Regions from separate parts of the Mesorhizobium sp. BR115XR7A genome, predicted to be linked through region 1. Evidence: predicted binding sites of a transcription regulator. Region 1 holds the regulator's gene; each other region holds the start of a gene.
The links. The regulator LexA, encoded in region 1, represses DNA repair genes until DNA is damaged. The targets are predictions, from matches to a motif close to TGTTCNNNNTGTGTTCNG.

Region 1 (3,548 bases):
CCGATACGGATCTGATCGGCCGCGGCACTGCCGGCACTGACCATCAATGCGCCTGCCAGGGCCAAGCCCGACAACCAAGCGGATTTCGACTTCAACATCATTTCCTCCCAGATTTGATCAGGGCCGCTTGGAAACGCGGCTACTACGGCGATCATGGTGAGTCCGCCGGTCTGTGTCAAACATTATATATAATTGTTGCTGTGACGCACTATCATATATACTTTTCGCCAGACGACGGATTGATCACCATGCTGAATGAAACGAGTTCCACAAAAACGGAAGCCGCCTATCAGCTGTTGCGGCGCGACATCCTGACCACGCGCCTCATGCCCGGCGCCCCGCTCAAACTGAGTGCGCTGCGCGGCACCTATGGCGTCGGCTGGACACCGTTGCGCGAAGCCCTGTCGCGGCTCGAGGCCGAACGCCTGGTCACCGCGATCAGCAATCGTGGTTTTGCCGTGGCTCCGGTGTCGCGGGCCGAGCTGGAGGATCTGGCACGCGCCAGGATGGTGGTCGAGATACCCCTGTTCCTCGAATCGATGGAAAAAGGCGGCAGGGAGTGGGAGGATGCCGTGGTCACCGCCCACTACCGGCTCTCGCGTTGCAAGACAGCGGTCGACGATCCCTCGGACGCGGCCGTCGACAGATGGGACGAGAACCACGAGGCTTTCCATGCGGCGCTGCTGAGCGCCGCCACATGCGACTGGCTGTTGCGGTTCCGCTCGACGATCTCGGATCAGCTGCGCCGGCATCATCGCTTTCTTGGTCTGGCGCCGACACTGCGGGCCGCGGCCGGCCTCAAGGATGGCTATGAAGAGGCAATCGAAGCGCTACGCGAAGCGATTGCGATCGAACACCATACCGCGATCATGGAAGCGGCGCTCGACCGTGACGTCGAGCGGGCCAAGGCGCTGATGACGGCGCATATCGGCTACACACTGCACGTCTATGTCCACAGCGAAGACAGCGGCGCTACCAGATACGCCGCTCGCGCCGGCAGCTTGAAGGCGGGTTCGGGATAACTTCAGCGCTTCCGCCACGCCTATTCGAACGCGCTGGCCGGAGTGCGCCGAACGCCCCGATCCATGGCCGCCCGAAGCTACCAATCGTTGGCATTTTGGTTTCGTTTCGTTCCGCGAATAATGGCTCCGCGAATTATACGTCCCTCCGAGGAGAAGCCTTCCAACTAACTGATGCCAAAGCCTCGTCGGCGGATGGGCCACAGGCCATTAACCAAAACGATTTCAATGCGCCTGCCGACGGCGGAAAGGACTGGTTGCCGCCCGCCGTCGCGGGCAAAAAACTTCAGACCCCTTAACAAATTCATTAAACTTTAAACGGTTGCAGAACACAACTGGAACAGATAGTGTTTGTTCTGGGTTTGTTTTTTCGATTCTGGTTCAACCTTTCGTTCAATGTCTTGGGGGCCGCCATGCTGACACGCAAGCAACATGAACTGCTGATGTTCATCCACGAACGGCTCAAGGAAAGCGGGATACCGCCTTCCTTCGACGAGATGAAGGAAGCACTCGATCTTGCCTCCAAGTCGGGGATCCATCGCCTGATCACGGCCCTGGAGGAGCGCGGCTTCATTCGCCGGCTACCCAATCGGGCGCGCGCGCTGGAAGTGCTGCGGCTGCCGGACTCGATCGCGCCGGGCCTCAATGCGGCAAAGAAGTTCTCGCCAAGCGTCATCCAAGGCAGCCTTGGCCAAGGCAGTCTCGGACGCCAGATCAGGCCGGCCGCTGCGCCTTCGCGCCTGCCCGCGGCCGGCAACGACGACGACGCGGTTTCAGCCGTGTCCATCCCGGTCATGGGCCGTATCGCCGCCGGTGTGCCGATCGATGCCATCCAGCATCAGACGCATTCGATCTCGGTGCCGCCGGACATGATCATGGGCGGCGAGCACTATGCGTTGGAGGTCAAGGGCGACTCGATGATCGAGGCTGGTATCTTCGATGGAGACACGGTCATTATCCGCAATGCCGACACGGCAAGCCCGGGCGAAATTATCGTGGCACTGGTCGACGAAGAGGAAGCGACACTGAAGCGGTTCCGCCGCAAAGGCGCTTCGATCGCGCTCGAGGCCGCCAATCCAGCCTACGAAACGCGCATTTTCGGGCCGGACAGGGTCAAGGTACAAGGCAAGCTGGTCGGGTTGATCAGGCGCTACTGAACCGGCTTGTTATCGGGCTTGTCGGGTTTTTTGTACGGCGGCAGCCCCCTCGCCTCGCGTGAGAATTTTCGCTGTTCGTGCCAGGGCCGGTATGGTCCGTCGACGGCAAATGCGATCGCGGCCCGGGTCGTGGCCGACTGGGGATTGAAGAAGACGGCAGCGCTTCCCCTGCGGGCGAGCTGCCGTTTGGTGACGACGAGAACCAGTGGATTGTGGCAGGCGTCATAGGCGGTTGCGTCATTGACGATGATCAGGTCGGCGAAAGCGCAGGCTTTCCAGGTGGTCTTGCGGTCCTCGACATAGGCAATGATCGCGCCGGAAGGGTGCCTGGCAAGGCACAGGCCTTCGCGGCAGTAGAAGGGCGATCCCGGCGGCAGGTCGGTGGGACTGGCAACATCGAATTGCCTGTCTGTCGTGTCGAACATTTCCGGTTTGACGATTGTTTCGGAGATCAGGGCGCGTTTCCAGTTGTCGGTTGCGAATTCGTTGGGACGTTCCCGGTTGACGGCCAGTTCGCCATTGCCGATCGGCAGCGCGACCAGCCGCGCATCTTCCGAGATCAGCACATCGGGCGCGCGTGTGTGCGACACAGTCAACAGGCCGGCGAGCGCGAATGGCAGCGCCGCGAGCCGCAGCCATGTCGTCGCCATCGTCGCGATAACCAGCGCGACGGTGACCAGCAGCACGGATTGCTGCGAAATCAGCCCGACTCCATCGACCGGAGAGCGCTCCGATATCCACGCCGACACGGCGATCATTGCTGTCAGGCCCTTGCCCATGAGGTAGAGAGCCGGCCAATCCAGTCCGAATGGCATCAACAGCGCGCTGGCGACGGCCAGGAACATCACGACCGACACGATAGGCATCACGGCCAGATTGGCGAACAGGCTGAGCGGCGATACCCGCTGGAAATGCCAGATGGCAAACAGTGCCGTGGCGCTGCCGGCGATAATGGACGTCATGGCCAATCCTCCTGTCGCCAGCAGGAATTTTCGCGTCAGGAACCCCGCCAGGGATCGCTTTGGCGGCGGTGGCCGCGTCTTTCCCGCACGGTGATCGGCCCAGCCGGCATAAGCGCCAACCAGGGCCGCGGTCGCGGCGAACGACATCTGAAAGCTCGGGCCGACGACCTCGTGAGGCGAGACCAGGATCACGGCGATCGCCGAGATCGCCAGATTGCGCATGGTCAGCGCAGCGCGATCGAAGAAGACGGCAATCAGCATCACCGCCAGCATGATGAAGCTGCGTTCGGCCGCAACGACGACACCGGAAATGATGAGATAGGCCGCGATCGAGAACAGTGCGGCGGCGGCCGCGTATTTCTTCACCGGCCGGCGCGCGGAAAAGTCTGGAAACAGCGCGAAGGCACCAC
Region 2 (3,548 bases), on a different contig from region 1:
TCATCGGCACCGCCAGGACCGGAGCGGCCAGCAGCATCAGGATGAGCGCCGCCCGCGGCAGGAGCCGGAGGGTCTTGGAGAGGTTGGCGGCGATGCGGTTCATGATCTCTGGGCTTTTCTTTTCGAGGTCCGGGTTCTCTGTTTCAGTGACGAAAATCGGTCGGGCAGGCGAGGTGGCACATTCTAGTGGCGTCGTCCCAGGAGCGCGGGGAACGGCCCGCTTCGGCGACGAGGATGGCGAAGAACATTCCAAACAGGCTCATCAGCAGGCAGACGATGGTGAAGCGGCGAGCAAGCATTGGGTCCGTGTCTCCTTCAACACGCATGACAATGCCCTTACGCCTCTGAACCGGCTCTGATGCCGGCGTTCATCTGCCGTTCAAATTGATTGAAGGGATGTTGACTGGGTTGCGGCAACCAGAATGCCGACCGAGCGCTGCCTGCTCATCGACAGAACGGAAACGGGGCCCGCCAGGCCCCGTTTAGAGATCACACGGAAATGGTCGCTTAGAGTTTATGCCAGGTCTGGCTCTTGCAGATCAGTCCGCCGAGCACGCAACCGCTCATCTTGAGCGAGGCGCCCGACAAGGTTGCCTTGCCCGAATAGGTCTTGTCATTTGCCGGATCGGTGATGTTGCCGGTGTATTTGTTGTCGCCGGCCGCCTTGAGCGAGCCGATGGTCTTGCCGGCATATTTGCCTGATTTGAGCGTGATGGAGAACGAGCTGCTGCCTGAAATGGCAGCGGTGTCGCCGGCTTGCGTTTTCCAGTTGCCCTCGATCGGATCGGCCCACGCCGCGCCGCTCAGGATCAAAGTGGCCGCCAGGGCCAGGCTCACTTTTCGAGACATGTCTTCCTCCCTTTGGATAGCCGGCCGGATGCTCCGCCTCGCCGGTCTGCCGCTTACGCAAACGTAAGCTAATCCAGCTTCCGTCAAAACGAAAGCGGTGCCGCAACGGAAGGCTTTGGCATTTCGAAAGCGCCTGAATCCGCCCTGTCGGCCCGGAAATGAAAACGACCGGCGCCTCGTGTTTGTTTTCTAGGGTTAGCAGAGTGTTGACCGCGCGCTCGAAAATTTTCGTCAAATTTGGCGAAAACCGGCTGAATTGCTGACTTCGTATCCTTAACGAATTTTCGCGTTTACCTCTTGTTTTAGCTTTGTTTTCCTCAAATTAAGCACGCCATTTAACGACGGATTCAAGCCTGCGCGGCATTCTCGAAAGCATCGAAAGAGCGGCCCGGACAAGACGAACGGAGGCAGCTCTCGGGAGCCAGACAGGGGACTAAAAATGGCACGTTTTGAAATGCTTGAAGCAGGCTTCGGCGCCATGGGGGCAACTGCCCAGGCCGACATTCTTTTCGAACTGGGCATGATGTATGCGACCGGCCGCGATTGCGAAACCGACGTCGTTGCCGCCCACAAATGGTTCAACATCGCCGCCATCAAGGGATCGGCCCGCGCCGCCGAGTTGCGCTCGGAACTCTCGGCGGCCATGTCGAAGGTCGAGATCGCCAAGGCGCTGCGCGAAGCCCGCGAATGGATGACCATGCACTGAGTTCCGCCAGACGGGGACGCTCCGGCCAAGACCGCAGAAAGACGGTCGGGCCAACAGGGAAAAGGCTGCGCAGACAGCCAGGCCACGGCCATCGACAACGAGAATGCGGCACGCCGACAGGTCCAAGCCGCGCAACGGACCATGATCCCGAAGACTCCGGTTTTCGGAAGGATCATGGCCAACATGAAGACAGGGAAGGTGGGTTGGGTTCACAGCGCGGGGGCGCCGGGGAAACAGCCTGACCGGCAAAAAAAGCCACGACCGGCCGGAACAAGGCTGGCGTGGCTTTTTGCGTGGATGAGGCCGCGCAGGCCTAATCGAGTGGCGCCAATGCGCCTAGACAGGTCCGATGAAGGATGAAATTGTCCCGCCTCTCTGGAAGAAGCGCGGCCGGGCGGCCGCGCGTGAGTGGAGGAGTTCTATTGTCATGAAAAAAATGAGTGTTTTGAGCGCGGCCATTTTCGGCCTGATGATGAGCGCGCCGGTCGCGTTCGCCGATGACATCACCATCTCGGTGGTCGGCCCGATGACCGGACAGCTCGCCACCATCGGCGATCAGTTCAAGCAAGGCGCACAGGCCGCCGCCGATGCCATCAACGCGGCTGGCGGCGTCAACGGCTCCCAGATCAAGCTCGACATCGAAGACGACCAGTGCGATCCCAAGCAGGCGGTGTCGGTCGCCAATCGCATCGTCGCCAACAGCGTCAAGTTCATCGACGGGCATGCCTGCTCGGGTTCCAGCATTCCGGCCTCGGCGGTCTATGCCGAAGCCGGCGCCCTGATGATGAGCCCGGCTTCCTCGAACCCGGTGCTGACCGATGCGGCCGCCAAGGCCGGCTGGTCGACAATCATGCGTCTCTACACGCGTGACGACGCGCAGGGCGCCTTCATCGGCCCGTGGATCGCCAAGAAATACGCCGGCAAGAACGTCGTCATCCTGCACGACAAGAGCGCTTACGGCCAGGGCGTGGCTGATGCCGTCAAGGCGACCATGAATGCCGGTGGCCTCAAGGAGGTCTATTATGACGCCATCAACCCCGGCGAGAAGGACTATTCGGCGCTTGTCACCAAGCTGAAGGATCTCAAGGCTGATGTCGTCTATTTCGGCGGTTATCATCCTGAAGCTGGCCTGATCCTGCGTCAGTCGGCGGAACAGAATTTCAAGTTCCAGCTGATCATGCCGGACTCGATCGCTTCGCCGGAATTCTGGCAGGTTGCCGGCCCGGCCGGCGAGGGCACGATGTTCGTGTTCCCATCGGATCCGCAGGCAAAGCCGGAAGCCAAGGCAGCCGTCGAGAAGATCAAGGCCGGCGGCTTCGTGCCGGAAGGCTTCACGCTGTTCTCCTATGCCGTGGTCCAGGCATTCGCCGAAGGCATCAAGCGTGCCGGCAGCGACGATCCGGCCAAGGTTGCCGAGGCGCTGAAGAATGGCACGGCGATCAGCACCGTTGTCGGCGACGTCACCTTCGACGAGAAGGGCGACCTCAAGAATGCCAGCTACGACATCAACCAGTGGCATGACGGCAAGTACGCGCCGATCGCGCAGTAATCGCCCTGGCACTCGGGTAATCCAAGGGAATGGCCGGGTTCGTCCCGGCCATTTCAGTTTGCGGTCGCTCCTTCTATCCGCCGGCGGCCGCGGTGCATGCGTTCTGGTCCTCGGCGAACCGCACCAGCACCGCGCCGTCGGTGACCTGTGCGCCTTCCCCGGCGATCTCGGCGATCACCCCGTCATGCGGGGCGGCGATGGTGTGCTCCATCTTCATCGCCTCGAGGATCAGCAGAGGTTGCCCTTTGATCACAGCGTCGCCTTTCGCCACGCGCACAAGCTTGACCAGGCCCGGCATCGGCGCGCGCAGGCTGCCGGTGGCGGCGGCCGCTTCATCGCTCCTGGCCAAGGGGTCCGGCACCGCGAAAGTATAGCCGACGGCGCCTTCGAACACCGTGATGTGGCCAGGCCAGCGGGCGAGGCGGGGAACGGCGCGAATATCAT
Region 3 (3,548 bases), on a different contig from region 1:
TCAGCTTGCCCGCCTCGACCCCTTCGGCCCGATAGTCGTGGAAACGATAGGGAAGATCATGGCTCTCCAGCCAGACGCGTGCTTTCTTGATCGTGTCGCAATTGGTGATGCCGTACATGGTGATCGTCAAAGTGCTCTTCCCTTGGGCTGACGGTCGAATCCGTTTCGCAGCCTAAAACCGCCCTTCCCGCTTGGCCAGCAGCTTGGCCAGCATTGCCAGAAATTTGGCGCTTGCCAACACTAAGGGAATTGCCTAAGTGTTTGGGATCGCTTTTGACGACCCGGGACCGATCGATGACCAGCCTCCAGAGTGCAAATCCAAGCCTCCCGCCGATCGACGGCATTTTTCGCGCGCTTGCCGACCCGACGCGACGGCGCGTGGTCGAGCGGCTGAACAGGAGCCCTGCTTCGGTCAGCGAACTGGCCCAGCCTTTCGATATGGCCCTGCCATCCTTCATCGACCATCTCAAGATTCTCGAAGGCTGCGGGCTGGTTCGTTCGCAAAAGACCGGACGGATCAGGACTTACGAGCTTGCGCCTGAACCGTTGAAGCTCGCCGAAAGCTGGCTGGCCGAACAGCGTGCAGTTTGGGAACGCCGCCTCGACCGGTTCGATGCCTATGTCATGACCCTCAAGGAGCAGGAAAAATGAGTTATTCCTTCGAGCCCGATCCCCGGCTGGACCTGACGCTGGAGCGCGTAATCGATGCGCCGCGCGAATTGCTTTGGCGAGCCTGGACGACACCTGAGCATGTCAGGCAGTGGTTCACGCCGAAGCCATGGCTGATCACCGACTGCGAGATCGACCTCAGGCCGGGCGGCCTGTTTCGGACACGCATGCAGTCGCCCGACGGCAACGAGGTCAGTGACCGCCACTGCTGCTATCTGGAAATCGTGCCCAACGAGCGGCTGGTGTGGACGGATGCGCTGCTGCCCGGCTATCGACCCTCGGGCGAGCCTTTCATCACCGCGGTCATTTCGCTCCATCCGGATGGCCAGGGTACGCGTTATACCGCCACAGCCATTCACCGTGACCAAGCCACCCGCGACAACCATGAAGAGATGGGTTTCTTCGACGGCTGGGGCACGGTGGCCGATCAACTTGCGCGGTATGCGAAGACGATTTGAACGCCCGCAGCGGCCAGAGGATCGCTCTGGCCGCCGTGCTCATTTTTCAGCCTTGCCGCAAAGAGAGCAAAGCTGGGAAGGCCCGATTTCCGGCCTCAGTAGTAAAAGCGCTCTTCGCTGATCTTGCCGTTCTTGACCGTGTACAGGCCAACCTCATCCATAGTGACACGCTCGCCCGTGGCCTTGGGCGTTATGTCAAAGGTGAAGCGCACCGCGAATTGATCGCCGTTGACATAAGGGCCCTCGACCGAGCCGCCATGCACTTCGTGGTTCTCTTGCCACCACTGGCTTTTCTGCCTGAGAGCCTCCTTGCCGTGACTGACGGCCATCGGTCCCTCCATCGCTTCGTAGCTGATGATATCGTCCGCGTTGTATTTTTCGGCAGCACCTTCGTTGTTGCCCTGTTTGAGAAGTTCGGTGAACTCCTTGGCGATTTCCGTGACGGTCATTTTTGTTCCTCCTGTTCAGACGCATTGCAAGTAGGGAACCGCTTGCGGACCTGCCATCGCGGACAGGTCGATAGCTGACATGACCCTGTCAGGATGGGGTGTCGCGCGAACCAGCGCGTCCTTCGTTACATCGCAATCAGCGGCCAACGTTCCAGAAAGTCATATTGCGTCAGCCCGCGCAGGCTGTGCACGAGAATGAACTCCCGCGCCACGAAGCTGATCGGCTCGATCGGCAGTTGTGGGATAAGTTTCTGGTCATAGGCAAGGGTCATATGAGGGACGAACCCGTCTGACGCCTTCAGGCCTTCACGCAGCATTTCGGCGCCGAGATTCCCGCTCAGTTCACAAACCGGTCCGTCATCGGCCACAAGCACGAAGGGATGCTTGGCCGGTCGGCCTCTTGTCGCCGGGCGGCTAGGAAAGCTCCTGGCGTGGCGAAAGGTGATCTCAAAAGCAGGCATCATGACGCGCTGCCCCGATCGGGTGGCCGCAAAGATGATCTTCGACCGCAGCCGCTTGTAGTCCCCGACATGCTGCTGGCTGACATGAAAACGCTCCGGTATCAGCGGTGAGCCGGCTATGCCACATTTGTCGCATAGCCGGCTTTGACAATCAGCAAACCGAAAATAATCCCCTGCCTGCAGAAACACGCCGAAGAAGACACGATCGGGCTTTTTGGGCCGCCTTGGCGGTTCTGGAATTCCGAAATCTAGTTCGCCTTGGTACATTACCTATACGCTCGCCAAGGAACGCCTCCGTTCTGTTCTGGCACCTAGAACAAAACACGAACAATTCTCTGAGTCAAGTTCGAGTAACCGGACCCTAAGCCCGGTGATGTCCTTGACATCCGGACATCGTGGATGACCCAGTCGGCATATTCGCGGCCACCGCTCGACTGCTTGGATGGGATAGACCTTTGAATGGAATCCGGCGAAAGTGCCGCGCCGACCGGGCCAGCATTTTCGATTCAACGAGGAACCCAACTCATGACCAACCCGACACATCTGCCCGCTGAAGGCTTGTTTGTCGGCCGCGCCAGGAGCGGCGATGCCTCGCACCCCCTGGTCGTCACGGTGCGCGACGGCACCGTCTTCGACATCACATCCAGCGCGGCGCCCACCGTGCGTGACGTCTGCGAATTGGCCGACCCGGCCGGCCATGTGCGCTCGGCCACGGGCAAGCCGATCGGTTCACTCGACGATATCGCGTCCAACAGTTTCGAAGCCACGCGCGACCGGGCAAAACCCTTTCTGCTGTCGCCGGTCGACCTGCAGGCGATCAAGGCTTCCGGCGTCACCTTCGTCGTCAGCCTGCTCGAACGGGTGATCGAGGAACAGGCGCGTGGCTCGGCTGATAAGGCCGACGCCATCCGCGCCGACATTGCGGGTCTGATCGGCCATGATCTTTCGAAGCTCAAGCCCGGTTCGCCAGAGGCGATGGAGATCAAGGCCAAGCTGATTTCGCGCGGCGCCTGGTCGCAATATCTGGAAGTGGGCATCGGCCCCGATGCCGAGATCTTCACCAAGTGCCAGCCGATGGCCTCGGTCGGCTTCGGCGCCGATGTCGGCCTGCATCCGGTTTCGACCTGGAACAATCCGGAGCCGGAGATCGCCATGATCGCCGCCTCGAGCGGCAGGATCGTCGGCGCCACCATCGGCAACGACGTCAATCTGCGCGACGTCGAGGGGCGTTCGGCGCTGCTGCTCGGCAAGGCCAAGGACAACAACGCCTCGGCCTCGCTTGGCCCCTTCATCCGGCTGTTCGACGACACGTTCTCCACCGCCGACGTGAAGCAGGCCGTCGTGCGCCTGAAGGTCGAGGGCGAGGACGGGTTTTCGCTGGAGGGGGCAAGCTCGATGGCCGAGATCAGCCGCTCGCCGGAGGAGCTGGTTGCCGCGGCCATGGGCCCGCATCACCAGTATCCGGACGGGCTGGCGCTCTATCTCGGCACCATGTTCGTGCCGTCGAAGGA
Region 4 (3,548 bases), on a different contig from region 1:
GAGAATTTCAGTCCTTTTTCGATCTTGGCTCCGCGCAGGAATTCCGACGCGGCGGCGGGCTTTCCGCCCGCACGTTGAACTTCGACCAGCCTGACCGCGCCTTTTCCGCAGGCGACTGTCAGCCGGTCATCGAGAATTCCTCCCGACTCGCCCAAATCTTCCGAAGGCGACACGCCTTCGGATAGCGTCGAGCGAAGCAGTTTCAGCCGTTCCATACGGCCGCCAATTTCAATCTCGGACCAGGCGCCGGGAAACGGCGACAGGCCACGAATGTGATTGTGAACCTCGGCCGCGGGCCGTGTCCACTCCACGCGCGTCTCGGATTTATCGATTTTCCTGGCGTAAGTCACCCCTTCGGCCGCCTGCGCGGTAAATGCCAGGGTATTCTGTTCCAGCCGCGCCAACGCTTCCACCATCAGGGCAGCGCCGACACTCATCAACCGATCATGCAGATCGCCGGCTGTCATATCGGGGCCGATGGCGCATTTTTCAACCAGTCCCACCGGGCCGGTATCCAGCCCCGCCTCCATGCGCATCACCATCATGCCGGTCTCGGTATCTCCAGCCATGATGGCGCGCTGGATCGGCGCGGCGCCACGCCAGCGCGGCAAAAGCGATGCGTGGCCGTTGACGCAGCCAAGCCGGGGTGCGTCAAGAATTGCCTTGGGCAACAGCAATCCATAGGCGACGACCACGGCGATATCGCCGCCGAGGTCGGCAAAAGCAGCCTGCTCGGCCTCGCTTTTCAACGATGCCGGCGTTCGCGCCTCGATGCCAAGCCGCCCGGCCTCGCGCTGCACCGGTGACGGCGTCAGTTCCAACCCGCGCCGGCCGGCGGCGCGCGGTGGCTGCGTGTAGACGGCTGAAATCTCGTGGCCAGCCTCGGCGATGGCGCGCAGCGTCGGCACCGAAAACTCCGGCGTGCCCATGAAGATGACGCGAAGGGGCATTGCCCTATCCCACCAGCTTGCCTGGCGCCTTGTCCCTGGCGAGCTTCTTGAACTTCTTCACCACCATGTCGCGCTTCAGCTTCGAGATGTGGTCGATGAACAGCACGCCGTTGAGGTGGTCGATTTCGTGCTGCAGGCAGGTTGCCATCAGCCCCTCGGCCTCGATCTCCTGCAGCTTGCCGTCACGGTCCAGATATTTGACCCTCACCGAAGCCGGGCGCTCGACCTCGGCATAGTAATCAGGGATCGACAGACAGCCTTCCTCGTAGACGGACCGCGCGTCGGCGCTTTCGAGAATTTCCGGGTTGATGAAGACGTGTGGCGCCGGGGTTTCGTCTTCCTTGGCGAGATCGATCACCAGCATGCGCAGCGGCTCGCCGACCTGGATTGCCGCCAACCCGATGCCGGGTGCGTCATACATAGTTGCCAGCATATCGTCGGCCAGTTTGCGTACCGGCGCGTCGACGCGCTCCACCGGCTTGGAGACCTGGCGCAGGATGGGATCGGGAAGAATGATAAGCGGCTTGATCGGCATGGCGTTTCACCTAAGACCTCAATAGAAAGGCGTCAACCGGTGCGCCTGCGCCTCGTTCACGTTTTGATCTGTGCCAGACCGCCGAATCGGCTATGCTGTCCACATGAATGATCTGAGCACCATCCTTTCGGAGCCCGCCGCACGGCTCGGCGCCTCGACTATCACGCTCGGCCACGTCTTGGCCGTCGCCACATTGCTGTTTCTCGGCTTGTTCGTGGCGCTCGTCATCGCGCTGTGGCGCTCGGCCAAGGCGCGCGCGGTCGCCGCAGCGGAAGCCGCCGACCATGCCCGCGACGCCGAGGCGCGGATGGCCGGCATTCTGCAATCCCAGGCCGAGATGCAGGGCCGCATGGGCGCCATCGCCGAAGTGTTCGGCGCCCGCCAAGCCGAATTGACGCAGTCGATCGGCCAGCGGCTCGACGCCATGACCGGCCGCATCGGCCAGACCATGACCGAGCAGACCAAGTCCACGCATGAGAGCCTCGCGAAACTGCAGGAGCGGCTGGCGGTCATCGACACCGCGCAAGGCAACATCCAGTCGCTGGCCGGCCAGGTCGTGCAGCTGCAGGCGATCCTCTCCAACAAGCAGACGCGCGGCGCCTTCGGCCAGTCGCGCATGGAGGCGATCGTCGCCGACGGCCTGCCGCACGGCGCCTACGAATTCCAGGCGACGCTGTCGAACGGCAGCCGGCCGGACTGCCTGGTGAAAATGCCGAACGGCGCGCCGTCGCTTGCCATCGATGCCAAATTTCCCCTGGAAGCGTGGAATGCCATCCGGGCCGCCGATAACGCCGACCTGCAGAAGGTCGCGGCCCAGGCCTTCCGCCGCGATATCGAGGTCCATATCCGCGACATTTCGGAAAAATACCTGCTGCAGGGCGAAACCCAGGACACCGCCTTCATGTTCGTGCCGTCGGAATCGGTGTTCGCCGAAATCCACGAGAATTTCGAAGCGGTTGTCCAGAAGGCGCACCGTGCCCGCGTCATCATCGTCTCGCCTTCGCTCTTGATGCTGTCGATCCAGGTCATCCAGGCGATCCTCAAGGATGCGCGCATGCGCGAGCAGGCGCATCTGATCCAAGGCGAAGTCATCAGGCTGATGGAAGACGTCCAGCGTGTCGACGAGCGGGTGCGCAAATTGCAGGGCCATTTCGGCCAGTCGGCCAAGGACATCGAAGACATACTCGTCTCGACCTCGAAAGTGACCAAGCGTGGCCAGAAGATCGAGGCGCTGGAATTCGGAGAAGGCGAGCCCGACGCCCCGCGCGGCGGCGCCCCTGCCAAGGTGGAGGCCGCACCGCGCGCTGCCGATTCAAAGACCGGGCAGCTGAGATTGAGGGTCGTCGAAGGCGACGACTGAACGCTACTGCTCTTCGACCGTCGTCATACCCTCGAATTCCGGAAGCCAGTGCAGCGCCGACCGATGCCATTTCTGGTGTCTCGGGACCAGGTTCTGGCGCTGCCGCGAGGTCCCGACCCTGATCCCATAGACCTTCGGACCGTCACCGACCGATGTCGCATAGAGATGCGAGCCGCAGTCGGCACAAAAAGCCTGCGTTCGCTTGGCGCCGCTCGCCACGGTCTTGATGTAGATCTTCGGTTCGCCGCTGGTGATCCGGTAGTGATCCTCCGTCGCAGGAACGGTAACGCGAAATGCCGTACCGGTCAGTTGCTGGCAATCGGTACAATGGCAGACCGAGGTCTTCTCCGGGTCGACCTCCGCCTCATAGGTGATGGCGCCACAATGGCAGCCGCCGTCGATCTTCATTGTCATTCCTCCAACTTCGATCGGCTGATTTTAGCGGCACGGAGACCCGAGGCAACGGCGGGGCGCTGGTCCAGAGGCCAGAATCCCGAAAAGTGCACCGCGGTGTCGCAAAAGTTCGTACTCGAATCTATCCGGACGCGGATTCGATCAGCTTGCGCCGCTTTTCCCAGGTGCCTGACGTCTGCGGCTTGACGAACAGCCGCGTGATCTCAGGCATCTCCTTCTTCAACCGCGCCTCGATGCGCTCGACACAGGCCTCGATCTCCGGCGCCGACAAATGGTCCTCGAATTCGAT

Region 2: the regulator LexA is predicted to act here: its motif matches at 1,148-1,165, upstream of LB557_RS24780 (sel1 repeat family protein).
Region 3: the regulator LexA is predicted to act here: its motif matches at 2,350-2,367, upstream of LB557_RS10060 (2'-5' RNA ligase family protein).
Region 4: the regulator LexA is predicted to act here: its motif matches at 1,539-1,556, upstream of LB557_RS14840 (DNA recombination protein RmuC).

What each region holds. Positions count from the first base shown of each region.
Region 1 covers NZ_JAIUHW010000019.1:35,595-39,142, forward strand. The annotation lists gene LB557_RS29125 (ABC transporter substrate-binding protein) at 1-98, opposite strand, end outside; gene LB557_RS29130 (GntR family transcriptional regulator) at 249-1,022, shown strand; gene lexA (transcriptional repressor LexA) at 1,433-2,176, shown strand; gene LB557_RS29140 (ComEC/Rec2 family competence protein) at 2,170-3,548, opposite strand, start outside.
Region 2 covers NZ_JAIUHW010000013.1:10,147-13,694, reverse strand. The annotation lists gene LB557_RS24795 (hypothetical protein) at 1-103, opposite strand, end outside; gene LB557_RS24790 (hypothetical protein) at 144-299, opposite strand; gene LB557_RS24785 (DUF2147 domain-containing protein) at 508-849, opposite strand; gene LB557_RS24780 (sel1 repeat family protein) at 1,289-1,555, shown strand; gene LB557_RS24775 (branched-chain amino acid ABC transporter substrate-binding protein) at 1,983-3,104, shown strand; gene LB557_RS24770 (acetyl/propionyl/methylcrotonyl-CoA carboxylase subunit alpha) at 3,178-3,548, opposite strand, start outside.
Region 3 covers NZ_JAIUHW010000004.1:108,139-111,686, forward strand. The annotation lists gene LB557_RS10040 (ArsC family reductase) at 1-130, opposite strand, end outside; gene LB557_RS10045 (ArsR/SmtB family transcription factor) at 295-651, shown strand; gene LB557_RS10050 (SRPBCC family protein) at 648-1,127, shown strand; gene LB557_RS10055 (nuclear transport factor 2 family protein) at 1,223-1,576, opposite strand; gene LB557_RS10060 (2'-5' RNA ligase family protein) at 1,702-2,304, opposite strand; gene LB557_RS10065 (fumarylacetoacetate hydrolase family protein) at 2,563-3,548, shown strand, end outside.
Region 4 covers NZ_JAIUHW010000006.1:150,049-153,596, reverse strand. The annotation lists gene fmt (methionyl-tRNA formyltransferase) at 1-950, opposite strand, end outside; gene def (peptide deformylase) at 955-1,485, opposite strand; gene LB557_RS14840 (DNA recombination protein RmuC) at 1,589-2,845, shown strand; gene LB557_RS14835 (GFA family protein) at 2,849-3,253, opposite strand; gene LB557_RS14830 (cation diffusion facilitator family transporter) at 3,381-3,548, opposite strand, start outside.